Regions from separate parts of the Massilia sp. IC2-476 genome, predicted to be linked through region 4. Evidence: predicted binding sites of a transcription regulator. Region 4 holds the regulator's gene; each other region holds the start of a gene.
What was found. The regulator sigma-54, encoded in region 4, starts transcription at its own class of promoters, with help from an activator protein. The targets are predictions, from matches to a motif close to TGGCANGNAANCTGCTTT.

Region 1: the regulator sigma-54 is predicted to act here: its motif matches at 1,652-1,669, upstream of LK539_RS15955 (PEP-CTERM sorting domain-containing protein).
Region 2: the regulator sigma-54 is predicted to act here: its motif matches at 1,143-1,160, upstream of LK539_RS23225 (PEP-CTERM sorting domain-containing protein).
Region 3: the regulator sigma-54 is predicted to act here: its motif matches at 1,091-1,108, upstream of LK539_RS22740 (TldD/PmbA family protein).

Annotation. Positions count from the first base shown of each region.
Region 1 covers NZ_JAJFER010000005.1:385,512-388,703, reverse strand. The annotation lists gene LK539_RS15970 (UdgX family uracil-DNA binding protein) at 1-128, shown strand, start outside; gene LK539_RS15965 (TraB/GumN family protein) at 249-1,268, shown strand; gene LK539_RS15960 (hypothetical protein) at 1,348-1,572, shown strand; gene LK539_RS15955 (PEP-CTERM sorting domain-containing protein) at 1,700-2,440, shown strand; tRNA gene LK539_RS15950 (tRNA-Gly) at 2,534-2,607, shown strand; gene LK539_RS15945 (LytTR family DNA-binding domain-containing protein) at 2,635-3,192, opposite strand, start outside.
Region 2 covers NZ_JAJFER010000012.1:69,249-72,440, forward strand. The annotation lists gene LK539_RS23220 (S46 family peptidase) at 1-159, opposite strand, end outside; gene LK539_RS23225 (PEP-CTERM sorting domain-containing protein) at 280-1,107, opposite strand; gene LK539_RS23230 (efflux transporter outer membrane subunit) at 1,243-2,649, opposite strand; gene LK539_RS23235 (efflux RND transporter permease subunit) at 2,659-3,192, opposite strand, start outside.
Region 3 covers NZ_JAJFER010000011.1:60,982-64,173, forward strand. The annotation lists gene LK539_RS22735 (class I SAM-dependent methyltransferase) at 72-866, opposite strand; gene LK539_RS22740 (TldD/PmbA family protein) at 1,259-2,893, shown strand; gene LK539_RS22745 (TldD/PmbA family protein) at 2,907-3,192, shown strand, end outside.
Region 4 covers NZ_JAJFER010000008.1:48,973-52,164, reverse strand. The annotation lists gene hpf (ribosome hibernation-promoting factor, HPF/YfiA family) at 65-418, opposite strand; gene LK539_RS19415 (RNA polymerase factor sigma-54) at 476-1,945, opposite strand; gene lptB (LPS export ABC transporter ATP-binding protein) at 1,948-2,733, opposite strand; gene lptA (lipopolysaccharide transport periplasmic protein LptA) at 2,730-3,192, opposite strand, start outside.

The sequences.
Region 1 (3,192 bases), on a different contig from region 4:
ACCACCCTTCCTACGTGCTGCGAGTGCCGGATGAAGCCTCCAAGCACGAAGCCTTTTCGGTGATGGTGAAAGGGCTGAAGCTGGCCTACGAACTCCTGGAGCGGCCGGACGTGCCGGAGCCGGAATGAAGCGGCGTCGCATGCATACAAGATGCCGCGCGCATGAAATGCGGGCGCGCCCTCATCCTTAAGTATTCGCTCATATTGCAGAGCTAAGCTTGACGGACAACCAACAACAAGGAAGTCCTGATGCTGAAACTCGCGCTTCTGCCCACGCTGTGCCTGGCCCTGTGGGCCGCGCCTTCCTGGGCCCAGTCCACCCCTGCCGAAACCGCGCCTCCTGCGGCAGTCGCTGACGCGCCCGCGCCCGAGCAGATCCTGGTGGTCGGCCAGAAGCCCGGCCCCGGCATGTGGAAGATTTCGAAGGGAGACCATGTGCTGTGGGTGTTCGGAACCTATGCACCGCTGCCAAAGAAAATGGAATGGCGTTCCCAGCAGGTCGAAGCGGTGATCGGGCGCTCGCAGGAATACCTGGCGCCACCGGGCGCCACCGCCTCGCCGGGATTTTTCAAGGGCTTGACCCTGCTGCCGTCCCTGATCGGGATACGCAAGAACCCCGACGGCGCGCAGTTGCGCGACCTCATGCCGCCAGAGGAGTATGCGCGCTGGACGGAACTGAAGACCAAATACATGCCGAACAACAGAGACGCGGAGCGCGAGCGTCCGATATTCGCGGCCCAGGCTCTGGCGCGTGCCGCCCGCAAGCAGGCCGGCCTGGATAACGACGAAGCCGTGCGTAATCGCATCCAGGAACTGATCAAGAAAAACAAGCTGAAAACGACGAACTCGGTCGTCGACCTGCCAATGGACAATGCGGGGGCCATGCTCAAGAATTTCAAGAAGACGCCGCTCAACGACGTCGCCTGCCTGTCTAAAACCATGGCTACGCTCGAGACCGACATTGCCGAGGCTAGCGCACGTGCAAATGCCTGGGCCAGGGGCAACCTGGACGAGATGCGCAAGCTCGATTTCGTCGAGCGCGAGCAAGCCTGTTTCAGCAGCGTCTTCGACAGCGCGGTATTCGACAACGAGCCTGCATTCAGGAACATGCGCTCGCTGATGCGACAAAAGTGGCTAGCCGCGGCAGAAAATGCGCTCGCCACCAATACGTCTACTTTTGCGCTCATGACGATCAAGGACATCCTCGATCCGAACGGCGTGATTCCGGCGCTGGCGGCGAAGGGCTACCGGGTTGAAGAGCCGGACTGAGGACCAGCCTGTTTGATGCAGTGCCAGACTATTCGATCAGGAAGAAAGCTGTCGTGACGTGATTCTGAGCAGGGCCGCCGTGCGCAAGGACCGGAACTTCCAGTCGGTACGCCCGCGCTTGAAGCCGCTGTGGGTGACTTCCGTGGAAAGCGCGCTGAAACGCAATGCCTTGACCTTCGCGCTATTGCCGATCAGGGATATCTTCGATCCGAAGGGCATGGTGGCGGCACTCGCAGCCAAGGGCTATACGGTCGAGCAGTCGGGTGAAGCGCCGGGTACAGGTTGTCGAAAAGCTTTACAGTGAAACAAGATGAAGCAGATGCAGAAAATATAGCACCGGCTAAATCTTTGTTTCTAAATGTTAATTTCTTTTAGTAAATTGCGGGCACGGTTTTTGCTCGATATCCTGCATTAATGCTTAAGGAGATTCAATGAACACCGTATCCCGTCTTACCCTGACCCTGCTGCTGGGCGCCATGTCGGCCTTCGCTACCGCCGGCCCCATCACCCCGGAGTTCTCGGTTTTCGGTCCGCTGCTGCAAGCGACCTATGGCGGCTCGGGCATTCCCAACGATGCTAGCGCCATTACTTTCCGTGAAGGCTTCCTGTTGGGGCTGACGGCACACCAGCGTTTCAGCGGTCCCAACCTGGAAAATGACGAGCAGGGCACCTTCTTCGCCAACCCGGGTACTACGACCTCGCCTAGCGGCCTGAATGGCTCGACCTGGAACATCGGCTATTACATCCAGGTCGACCAGGACTCGATCGAGGATAGCGGCCTGACTTTCAAGCTCCTGTACGACTTCGATGCCGGCACCGATACCGACGAGGCGCAACTGGGCGTGCTCAACCTGAGCGCGATCTTCCCGTTCGGCGCAGGCGGTTCGGCAGCCGCTACCAAGCAGGATTCCCAGAACCTGCTGTTCGGCTACCTGGCCACGCCTTCCTTCTTCGTGGCGCCGCCGCCGGGCGCGTTCAACCCGAACGCCAACGGTCAGTACAGCTTCGCGCTGGTCGCGTATAACGGCCAGGGCGATGAACTGGGACGCAGCGCCATCAATGTGCAAGTCGGTGCGCAATCGGCCGACGTGCCGGAACCAGGCGTCTTCGCGCTGCTCGGTCTCGGCGCCGCCGGCCTGGCCGCCGCACGCCGCCGCAAGCAGCAGGCCTGAGCGATCCCTTTGGCTTGCCCGCGCGGCGTTCCATGCCGTGCGGGCTTGAGAATTTGTCAAACAAGCGGTATGCCGCGTAGAATGCGAATTCACGCGGGTGTAGCTCAATGGTAGAGCAGAAGCTTCCCAAGCTTACGACGAGGGTTCGATTCCCTTCACCCGCTCCAGTCCCCCTCTTCCCCGACCTGATTCCTTCATGCCGACACACCAGTTGCGCGCACTGCTGCAACGTACGTGCGGCTGACCGGCACCTCCAGCCCATTGTGCAGCGTGAGCGACAGGCGCCCTTTGTCGCGGCCGAGCGAGCGCACCGCGCCATGCGCCACCCACCAGCTGCGGTGCACCTGCAGGCCGGCGCTGTCGCCCAATTCGACCAGCGCGTCGGCAAAGCGCATCAGGATCAGGTCCGAGCCGGCGGCCGTGATGATGCGCAGGTAGTGGTCTTCGGCGCTCAAGGCCAGCAATTCCTGGCCGAGGTGCGGAGGGATGCGCCGGTAAAAGGCAGGGGTGGCCTCAGGAACAGCTACCGGTGCGGGTGAATCCGCCTGCTCCCGACGTAGTAGCAGGGCCGACAGCGAAGGCTGCAGCCGGGTCAGGAACAGCAGCATCACCAGCTGGATCAGCGCGACGCAGCCGTACACGCGGGGGAAGACCGACAGCGGCACCGAATGCGCCAGCCGCGTCACTGATTCGACCCAGGCCACCGCCAGCGTGGTCGGCACGCTGGATACCAGGGTCACGACCATCAGGGT
Region 2 (3,192 bases), on a different contig from region 4:
GGTGAGATCGGCGAGCTTCTCGGCCGGGATGGTGATGCCGATGCGTTTGAGTTCGGATTTGAGTTGCGGCAGCTGGTGCGGTTGCCATTGGCCTTCATCGGCGGCAGCTAAGGCCGCGACGCCCATCAGGGCGACCGGCAGGACAAACGATTTGAACAAAGTGGAACCCCAGGTGAATAAAAAGCAGCCCGGAGTATAACTTTCTTATATGTATGTCGGGGTCGTTTTTTGGCGTCTTGACAGGCTGCCGCCCTGCTGGAGGGCGGCAGCCCGGAGAGCTTACTTCTGCTTGCGACGACGTGCGGCGAAGCCGAGTGCGCCGAGGCCGAGCAGGGCCAGGCTGGCCGGTTCCGGCACCTGGGCGCCCGCGGTCTCGAAGTTGAAGGTGGTCGCCTCTTCGCCGGCAAAGCCAATGCGCACATTGTCGACAAAGCCGCGGAAGGTGCCGGCCCAGCCCGAGCCGATGCCGAACTCGATGCCGAGGATGGCGGTCGAGGCGCTCAGGCGGTCGAAGGGAGCGCCGTTCGGCACGTTCGGGGTAACGCCGGAAGCCCAGTCGCCCAGGGTCATGTCGTAGTCCTCGACCGTATTGCCCGGCACAAGCTGGCGCTGCCAGAAGAACTCGTCTTCCATGTCGCTCGAAACCCATTGGTTTTGCGCGGTGACTCCGTTGTACACCTGCTCCCAGATCAGGTAGCCCTGGTCGGCGAGCGTGGTTGCATCGCCGTCGGCGTCGTAGTAGAGGCGCAGGGCCGGGGCCAGGTGGGCGGCCGACGTGCCCGGCGCACGGAACCAGTCCATGCCCACGGTATCGATCGACCCCAGCGTACGGCCAGGGACGAAGCCCCAGGTGTAGACGTAGTCGGCCTTGCCGCTGCCGTCGGTGGACGACATCTCGACCGAGCCGTTGCCGCTGCGCGGATTGGCGCTGGTGATGCTGGCGAAGGTGTTCGAGGTGTAACCGTTGGTGGTGCCGCGGAAGTTATTCAGGTACCAGGTATTGGGCGCGGGTGCATTCGACACGCTGGTGACGGTGACGGTGGCAGCCTGGGCGGCGCCTGCGCCCAGCAGGGCGAGGACGACGGCGGAACGAAGCAGCGATTTCATGACATCTCCCTTGTTTTGGTTGAACCGCAAGGGGATATGCAAAATGGATGCCAAGGAAACTTTATTGAGACATATCAACAACTTAACTGAATTGTTGGTGTAACAGAGTGACCGACTGTTAAATTTCCCGACATCTCATCCTTGCATCTGGTCGGCGTTCCAGCCGCCGCCGAGCGACTGGATCAGCGCCACCGCCGCCGCCTGGCGGTCGGCCTGCACCTGCACCAGCGAACGGCGCGCGCTCAATGCCGTGGCCTGGGCCTGCACCACCTCGGAATAGCTGACCTGCCCGGCGCGGTAGCGGTTCATGATCTGCTGCTCCACCCGGTCGGCCGCCTCCGAGGCCACGCGCCGCAATTCCTGCTGCTGTTCCAGCACGCGCACAGCGGTCAACTGGTCTTCGACGTCGGCAAAGGCGTTCAGCACGGTCTGGCGGTAACGTGCCACGGCCGCCTGATGGCGCGCCTCGGCGCCAGCCACGCTGGCGCGCGTGGCGCCGGCATTGAAGATCGCCTGCGCCGCCGACAGGCCGAAGGACCAGGCGGCGTTCGAGGCCGAGAGCAAGTCCGAGACCCGGCTGCCGCCCGTGCCCAGCGAGGCGGACAGGCCGATGTTCGGGAAGTAAGCCGAGCGCGCGATGCCGATTTCGGCGTTGGCGGCGGCCACGTCACGCTCGGCGGCGGCGATGTCGGGGCGGCGCTGCAGCAGCGTGGACGGCACCCCGACCGGGATCGCCGGCACCGTCACGCGCCACTCGGGCAGCGCGGCAAGCGTGAACTCGGCGGGCGCCTTGCCGACCAGGACCGCGATGGCGTGTTCGAACTGGGCGCGCTGGCGGTCGAGGGACAGCGCGTCGTTGCGCGCATTGGCCAGCTGGGTCTCGGCCTGCAGCACGTCGGTACGCGCGACGATGCCAACGTTATAGCGGTTCTGGGTGATCTGCAGCTCGCGCTCGTAGCCGGCGATGGTGCGGGCGAGCAGCGCGCGCTGGGCGTCGAGCGCGCGAATCGTGAAGTAGTTGGCGGCCAGCTCGCCCTGGGCCGACAGGCGGGCGCTGGCCAGGTCGGCGGCCGTTGCCTCGGCGCCCGCCTGGGCGCTGGTGACGCCGGCGCGCAGGCGGCCCCACACGTCGGGCTCCCAGCTGCCGCCCAGGTTCAGGCGGAATGCATTGTCCGCACCCTGGTTGCGCACCCCCGAGCGGTCTCCGCTCAGGTTCAGGTTCACGCTCGGGAACAGCGCGGCACGCTGCTGTGCCACGGCGGCGCGCGCCTGCGCGTAGTTGGCGACCGCCACCGCCACGTTCTGGTTCGAGACCTCGACCGCGCCCGCCAGGTCGTTCAGCAGCGGATCGTTGAACAGCTGCCACCAGGGCCCGCGCTCGAGCGCGTCGGCGGGCGCCGCCGGCACCCAGCCCTGGGCTTCCTTGAAAGCCACGGGTTCCGGCGTCGACGGCCGCTGGTAGGCGGGACCAACGGCGCAGCCAGCCAGCAGGCTGGCGGCAAGGGCGATCAGGTGGAGGCGAGATACGGTATGGAGTCGCATGGCTGTCATTTATTTTGCTGGAATCGGATCGACATCGGCGTGGCGGGTCAGCTCGTGCTCATCCGCCTTCCTGGTGCGCAGCTTGTCGAGCAGGACGTAGACCACCGGCGTGGTGAGCAGGGTCAGGAGCTGGCTGGCGATCAGGCCGCCGATGATGGCAATGCCGAGCGGCCGGCGCAGCTCCGAGCCTTCGCCGAAGCCGATCGCCAGCGGCAGCGCGCCCAGGGCGGCGGCCAGGGTCGTCATCAGGATTGGACGGAAACGCAGGATGCAGGCCTCGCGCACGGCTTCCATCGCGGACAGGCCGCGCGCGCGCTCGGCCTCAAGGGCGAAGTCGATGATCAGGATCGCATTCTTCTTGACGATGCCGATCAGGAGGAAAACGCCGATCAGCGCGATGATCGAGAACTCCATCCGGAACAGCAGCAGCGCCAGCACCGCGCCCACGCCCGCCGAGGGCAGCGTCGACAGCACCGTCACCGGGTGGATCAGGCTTTCGTACAGGATGCCGAGCACGATGTAGATGACGATGATGGCGGCCAG
Region 3 (3,192 bases), on a different contig from region 4:
AATATACACGCTCGCCGCCGAAGGAAATACACAAAATTTCACGATGGGGGAGGGCGACTCCCCCGCTGTGCTTACTGCTTGACGAACTTGAGCGTCATACGGTCGCTCTCGCCGATCGCCATGTACTTCTCGCGGTCCTTGTCCTTGTTGGCCAGTACCGGCGGCAGGGTCCATACACCCTTCTCGTGATCGGCCTTGTCCTTCGGGTTGGCGTTCACTTCCGACTTGCCCGCCAGCTTGAAGCCCTGGCCTTCCACCAGCTTGATCACCCAGGCTTCATGCACATAGCCGCTCGAGGCCTTGGCGTCCTGCGTCATCGCTGCCGGCAGGCGGTGGTCGACGATGCCCAGCACGCCGCCCGGTTTCAGGACCTTGTGGATTTCCTTGAAGGTGTTCTTCAGGGCGTCTTCGCCGTTGCCGACCCAGTTGTGCAGGTTGCGGAAGGTGAGCACCATGTCGACGCTGTTCGGAGCCGCGATCTGGTAGGTGGCCGGCGGTTCAAACACGGCTGGGACCACCTTGTCGTAGAGGGCCGGGGCCGCATCGAACTTCGCCTTGAGCGCCATGCCGCCGCGCTTTTCCGGCACGAAGGCCTGGCCTGCTGCGATCAGCTTGCCGTTCTGGCGCAGGTAGGGCGCCAGAATCTCGGTATACCAGCCGCCGCCCGGCGCCAGCTCCACCACCGTCATGTTCGGTTTGATACCGAAGAAAGTCAGGGTTTCGTAGGGGTGGCGCGCGGCGTCGCGGGCCTTGTTGGCGGCGCTGCGGTGTTCGCCCGCGATGGCGGCTTTCAGGGCATCGTCGGCCTGTGCTGCGCCGCCGAACAGGGTCGCGGCGATGCCAGCGGCCAGGATCAGTCGTTTCATCGGTTCGAGGTCTCCATGGTGATTGTGCGCGGACGGGCGGAACGCCGCCGCCGCGCTGATGATCGGTCAGGCTTTGCGGACAGTCAAGCGTTCGTCGCATATGCATATATCAGTCGTCGAGCTGTCCAGACAAGTGTCCGCCTTGGATGCCCGGACAGGTGTCCGGACACTTTGCGCGGACATCGGACGTCCACGAAAACAAACACTTGGAAAATGCTTTGACATGGCACAACAATTGCCTATTCAAAACGTCAAGTTACTGCTAAGGTTGGCAAGTTTGCCGAGGCCGCATCCAGCCCGGCAAAGACCCTTCATTGCGCCGTAAATACAAGAGCGGGCCGTGTTGTTGACTGGACCGCTGCCCCAGAAACAGGTTGATTTCAGGAGACACGATGGAACGCCGTACCTTTCTCAATTTCAGCAGCATGGCCCTCGCCTCGACGCTCGTGCCGTTCTCGCGCGCGATCGCCGCTGAAGAACTGCTCAGCTCCATGCCGACGGCCGCCAAGAAGGCGCTGGCCGACGTCGCGCTGAACGCCGCCACCAAGGCCGGCGCCAGCTACGCCGACGTGCGCATCGGCCGCTACCTGAACCAGTTCATCACCACCCGCGACCTGAATGTCGAGAATGTGGCGAATACCGAGTCGGCCGGCGTCGGCGTGCGCGTGATCGCCAACGGCGCCTACGGCTTCGCCGCCACCTCGGACATGTCGAACGACGGCATCGCCAATGCGGCGCGCCAGGCGGTCGCCATCGCCAAGGCCAACGCCAAGCTGCAGTCCGAACCGGTGCGCCTTGCACCAGTCAAGGGCGTCGGTGAGGTATCGTGGAACACGCCGATCAAGAAGGACTGGCGCACGGTGCCGATCAAGGAAAAGGCCGACCTGCTGATCGCGGCGAACAAGGCCGGCATCGAAGGCGGCGCGGCCTTCATGAATTCGATGCTGTTCCAGGTGAACCAGCAGAAGTACTTCGCTTCCACCGACGGTTCCTACATCGAACAGGACCTGCACCGCCTGTGGGCCCCGTTCCAGGCTACCGCGGTCGACAAGGCCACCGGCAAGTTCCGTTCGAGGTCTGGCTTAGGAGCTCCAGTCGGCATGGGCTACGAGTACCTGGACGCGCGCAAGGAGCACAAGCTCAAGGCCGCCGGCGGCGTCGCCACCCTGTACACCGGCTCCTACGACATCATCGAGGACGCGCGCGCCGCGGGCCGCGATGCCAAGGCCAAGCTGACCGCCAAGTCTGTCCTCCCGGGCAAGTACGACCTGATGCTGTCGCCGGAACACCTGTGGCTGACCATCCACGAAAACGTCGGACACCCGACGGAACTGGACCGCGTGCTCGGCTACGAAGCCAACTACGCCGGCACCAGCTTCGCCACCCTGGATAAATGGGAGTCGAAGAAGTTCAAGTACGGTAACCCGATGGTCAACCTGTACGCCGACAAGATCACCCCGGGCTCGCTCGGCTGCGTCGGCTACGACGACGAAGGCGTCAAGACCAAGAAGTGGGACATCGTCAAGGACGGCATCCTGGTCAACTACCAGGCCACGCGCGACCAGGCCCACATCATCGGCGAGAAGGAATCGCACGGCTGCTCGTACGCCGACTCCTGGAACTCGGTGCAGTTCCAGCGCATGCCGAACGTCTCGCTGGCGCCCGGCAAGAAGCGCCTGACCCCGGACGAGATGGTCAAGGACATCAAGAAGGGCATCTACATCGTCGGCGACGGCTCGTTCTCGATCGACCAGCAGCGCTACAACGCCCAGTTCGGCGGCCAGCTGTTCTACGAGATCAAGGACGGCAAGATCGGCCAGATGCTGGAAGACGTCGCCTACCAGACCAATACCCAGGAATTCTGGGGCAACTGCGCGGCCATCTGCGACGAGCGCGACTGGCGCATGGGTGGTTCCTTCTTCGACGGCAAAGGCCAGCCGCCGCAGATCAGTATCGTCTCGCACGGTTCCTCGACCACGCGCTTCAACGGCGTCAACGTGATCAACACCGCCCGCAAGATCGGCTGAGGAAGGGACCTTCATGAGCATCCTGACCCAAGACCAGACCAAGCGCATCACCGAGCGCGTGCTGTCGCTGTCGAAGGCCGACGAGTGCATCGTCGACATCAGCGGCAGCCGCATCGGCAACATCCGCTTCGCGCGCAATGCCGTGTCGACCGCCGGATTCGCCGACGACACCCGCATCCAGGTGCAGGTCGCCTTCGGCAAACGCCAGGGCACCGCCACCATCAACGAGTTCGACGACAAGTCGCTCGAGCGCGCCGTGCGCCGCGCCGAAGACCTGGCGCGCCTGGCGCCGGAGAACC
Region 4 (3,192 bases):
TTCGTACAAATGCAAAAAGGGCGTCCCCTCAGACGCCCTTGCTGTGTTTGCGGTCGCCCGTTGATTACGCGGCGGCGGCTTCTCCGTTGTCCGGAAGGCGCTTGTGCGCCACGTGGTTATGGTCTTGCAGCATGGATTTGTGTTTCAGAACCTGCCTGTCCAGTCTGTCCATCAGGGTGTCGATGGCCGCGTAGAGATCCTGTGCAGCGCTTGCGACGTGGAGGATCTTGCCCGATACCTGGAGGTTGATCTCGGCTTTCTGCCGTTTTTCTTTTTCAGTGAGGTTATCGATGGCGAGGAACACGTGGGTGTCGATCACGTGGTCGAAATGGCGGGTGATGCGCTCGAGCTTATTCTGAACGTATTCACGGATGGCGGGGGTGACTTCGAGGTGGTGGCCGCTGATGGTGAGGTTCATACACACTCCTTGGGAAGGTGCCCTGCCCGCCCCACAAGGTTGAAGTGGGCAGATGCTTTACAGGGATTTGCGGAGGCTGACGGGCGGAATCTTGAGCGCTTCACGGTACTTGGCGACCGTGCGGCGGGCAATGACCATACCTTGTTCCCCGAGCATCTCCGCGATCTTGCTGTCGGATAGAGGATTCCTAGGGTCTTCTGCTCCTGTCAATTGCGCGATGAGCGCGCGGATCGCCGTCGAGGAGGCTTCTCCCCCCGCTTCGGTGGCGACATGGCTTCCGAAGAAGTACTTCAGCTCAAACATGCCGTGCGGGGTCAGCATGTATTTCTGCGTGGTTACACGAGAGATGGTGCTCTCGTGTAGGCCTAGTGTATCAGCTATCTCACGCAAAACAAGAGGGCGCATGGCAACCGCGCCGTGGCTGAAAAAGTTGCGCTGGCGCTCCACAATTGCCTCTGCGACACGCAGGATCGTGTCGAAGCGCTGGCGCATATTCTTGATCAGCCACTTGGCTTCCTGCAGCTGCGCGCCCATCTGGCTTTCGCTCCTGCCCTGCTTGAGCAGGTTGGCGTACAGCGTGTTCACGCGCAGCTTGGGCATCACGTCGGGATTGAGCGCCACCGCCCAGCCGCTCTTGGCGCGGCGCACGATCACGTCCGGCACCACGTAGTCCGAGGTGTTCGATGCGAAGGCCGCACCCGGGTGCGGATTGCAGCGGCGCACCACGGCCTGCACTTCGCGCAGGTCTTCGTCGTCGCAGTCGAGCGCCTTTTTCAGCTTGCTGTATTCGCGCTGCGCGAACCAGCTCAGGTAACCCTCGACGATCTGCAGGGCCAGGCGCCGCGTCACCAGCGGCACGCCCGCCATGCGGCGGATCTGCAGCGCCAGGCATTCGGCCGCGCTGCGCGCGCCGACGCCGATCGGGTCGAGGCTCTGCACCAGCGCCAGCGCGCAGCGCAGTTCGTCCATCTCGATGTCCAGCTCGCCCGGCAGGCGCGCGTGGATCTCGTCGAGCGGCTCTTCCAGGTAGCCGTTGTCGTCGAGGGCGTCGATCACCAGCTCGGCCAGGGCCCGGTCGCGCGCGCTGCAGCCGGTCAGGCGGATCTGTTCGGCCAGGTGTTCGCGCAGCGTGATGCCGTCGGCTTCCAGTTGCGGGCGGCCGTCCTCGTCGTCGCCGCTGCGTGCGCCGCCGCCTTCACCGCCCCAGTCGGCGTCGGCCTCGCCGCCCCCACTGTCGGCGCCGTCCTCCATGCTCTCGCCTTCCGGCTTCGCGCCCTCCTGCGCTTCCTGTCCCGGGGCGGGCGCCTCGCCGTTCGCCGGCGCGTTGTTGATGGCGCCGTCGGCCAGCAGCCGCACCGAGCGGTCGAGCGGGTCGTCGAGCCGCTCCAGCAGCGGATTGTCGTGCAGGATCTGCTCGATCTCCTGGTGCAGTTCGAGCGTGGACAGCTGCAGCAGGCGGATCGACTGCTGCAGTTGCGGCGTCAGCGCCAGGTGCTGCGAAGTGCGTAGCTGGAGACTCTGCTTCATCGTTACATTCTGAAGTGCTCGCCCAGATACACGCGGCGCACCGATTCGTTGGCGATGATGTCGTCGGGGCGGCCGGATGCCAGCACGGCGCCCTGGTTGATGATGTAGGCGCGGTCGCAGATGCCGAGGGTCTCGCGCACGTTGTGGTCGGTGATCAGGACGCCGATGTTGCGCTCTTTCAGGAAGCGCACGATGCGCTGGATCTCGATCACCGCGATCGGGTCCACGCCGGCGAAGGGTTCGTCGAGCAGCACGAAGCGCGGATTGGTCGCCAGTGCGCGCGCGATCTCCACGCGGCGCCGCTCGCCGCCCGACAGCGACAGCGCCGGGTTCTCGCGCAGCTTCTCGATCTGCAGTTCGGCTAGCAGGGTGTCGAGGCGCTCGTTGATCTGGTCCTTCGAGAGCGGCTTGCCGTCCACGCGCTGCAGTTCCAGCACGGCGCGGATGTTCTCTTCCACCGTCAGCCGGCGGAACACCGAGGCTTCCTGCGGCAGGTAGGACAGGCCCAGCACCGCGCGCCGGTGGATCGGCAGGTTCGAGATGTCGGTGCCGTTGATGTCGATGGTGCCGGCGTCCGACGGCACCAGGCCGACGATCATGTAGAAGGAGGTGGTCTTGCCGGCGCCGTTGGGACCCAGCAGGCCGACCACTTCGCCGCAGTCCACCTGCAGCGACACGTCGCGCACCACCAGGCGCTTGCCGTAGCTCTTCTGCAGGCCCTTGACCACCAGGGTGCTGCAGGTATCAAGCGCCGTGGCCGGCGTGCCTGCCGTCATGGTGGCCGTCATTGCTTGGCGCCTTCGCTGGTGGTGCGCTTGGGCGCCAGGATCAGGGTGCCGCGGCCGCCGCCGACCTTGCTGGCGCCGCTGGCGTCGTTGCGCACGGTCGCCACTTCGCGCCGGTTGTCGTAGGAGATGAAGGGCCCCTGGATTTCATTGGTCATGCGGCCGTTCTCCAGCTCGCGCACTTCGGCGTTGGAGAACAGCTTCACCAGCTCGGCGCGCTCGTCGTACTCGATGCGCTGGGCCTGGCCCTCGACCCACAGGTCGGGACCGCCATCGCGCTTCTGGCGGAAGGTCGCAATCTTGCCGTTGTTGGCGGTGAGGGTCACGCTCATGTAGCCTTCCGGCGTTTCCTTGACCAGGGCGCGGTCGGACTTCAGCACCAGCGTGCCGCGCGTGAGCACGACGTTGCCGGTCAGGATGCGGGTCTGGGTGACCTCGTCGACATCGAGAGTGTCGAAGTTG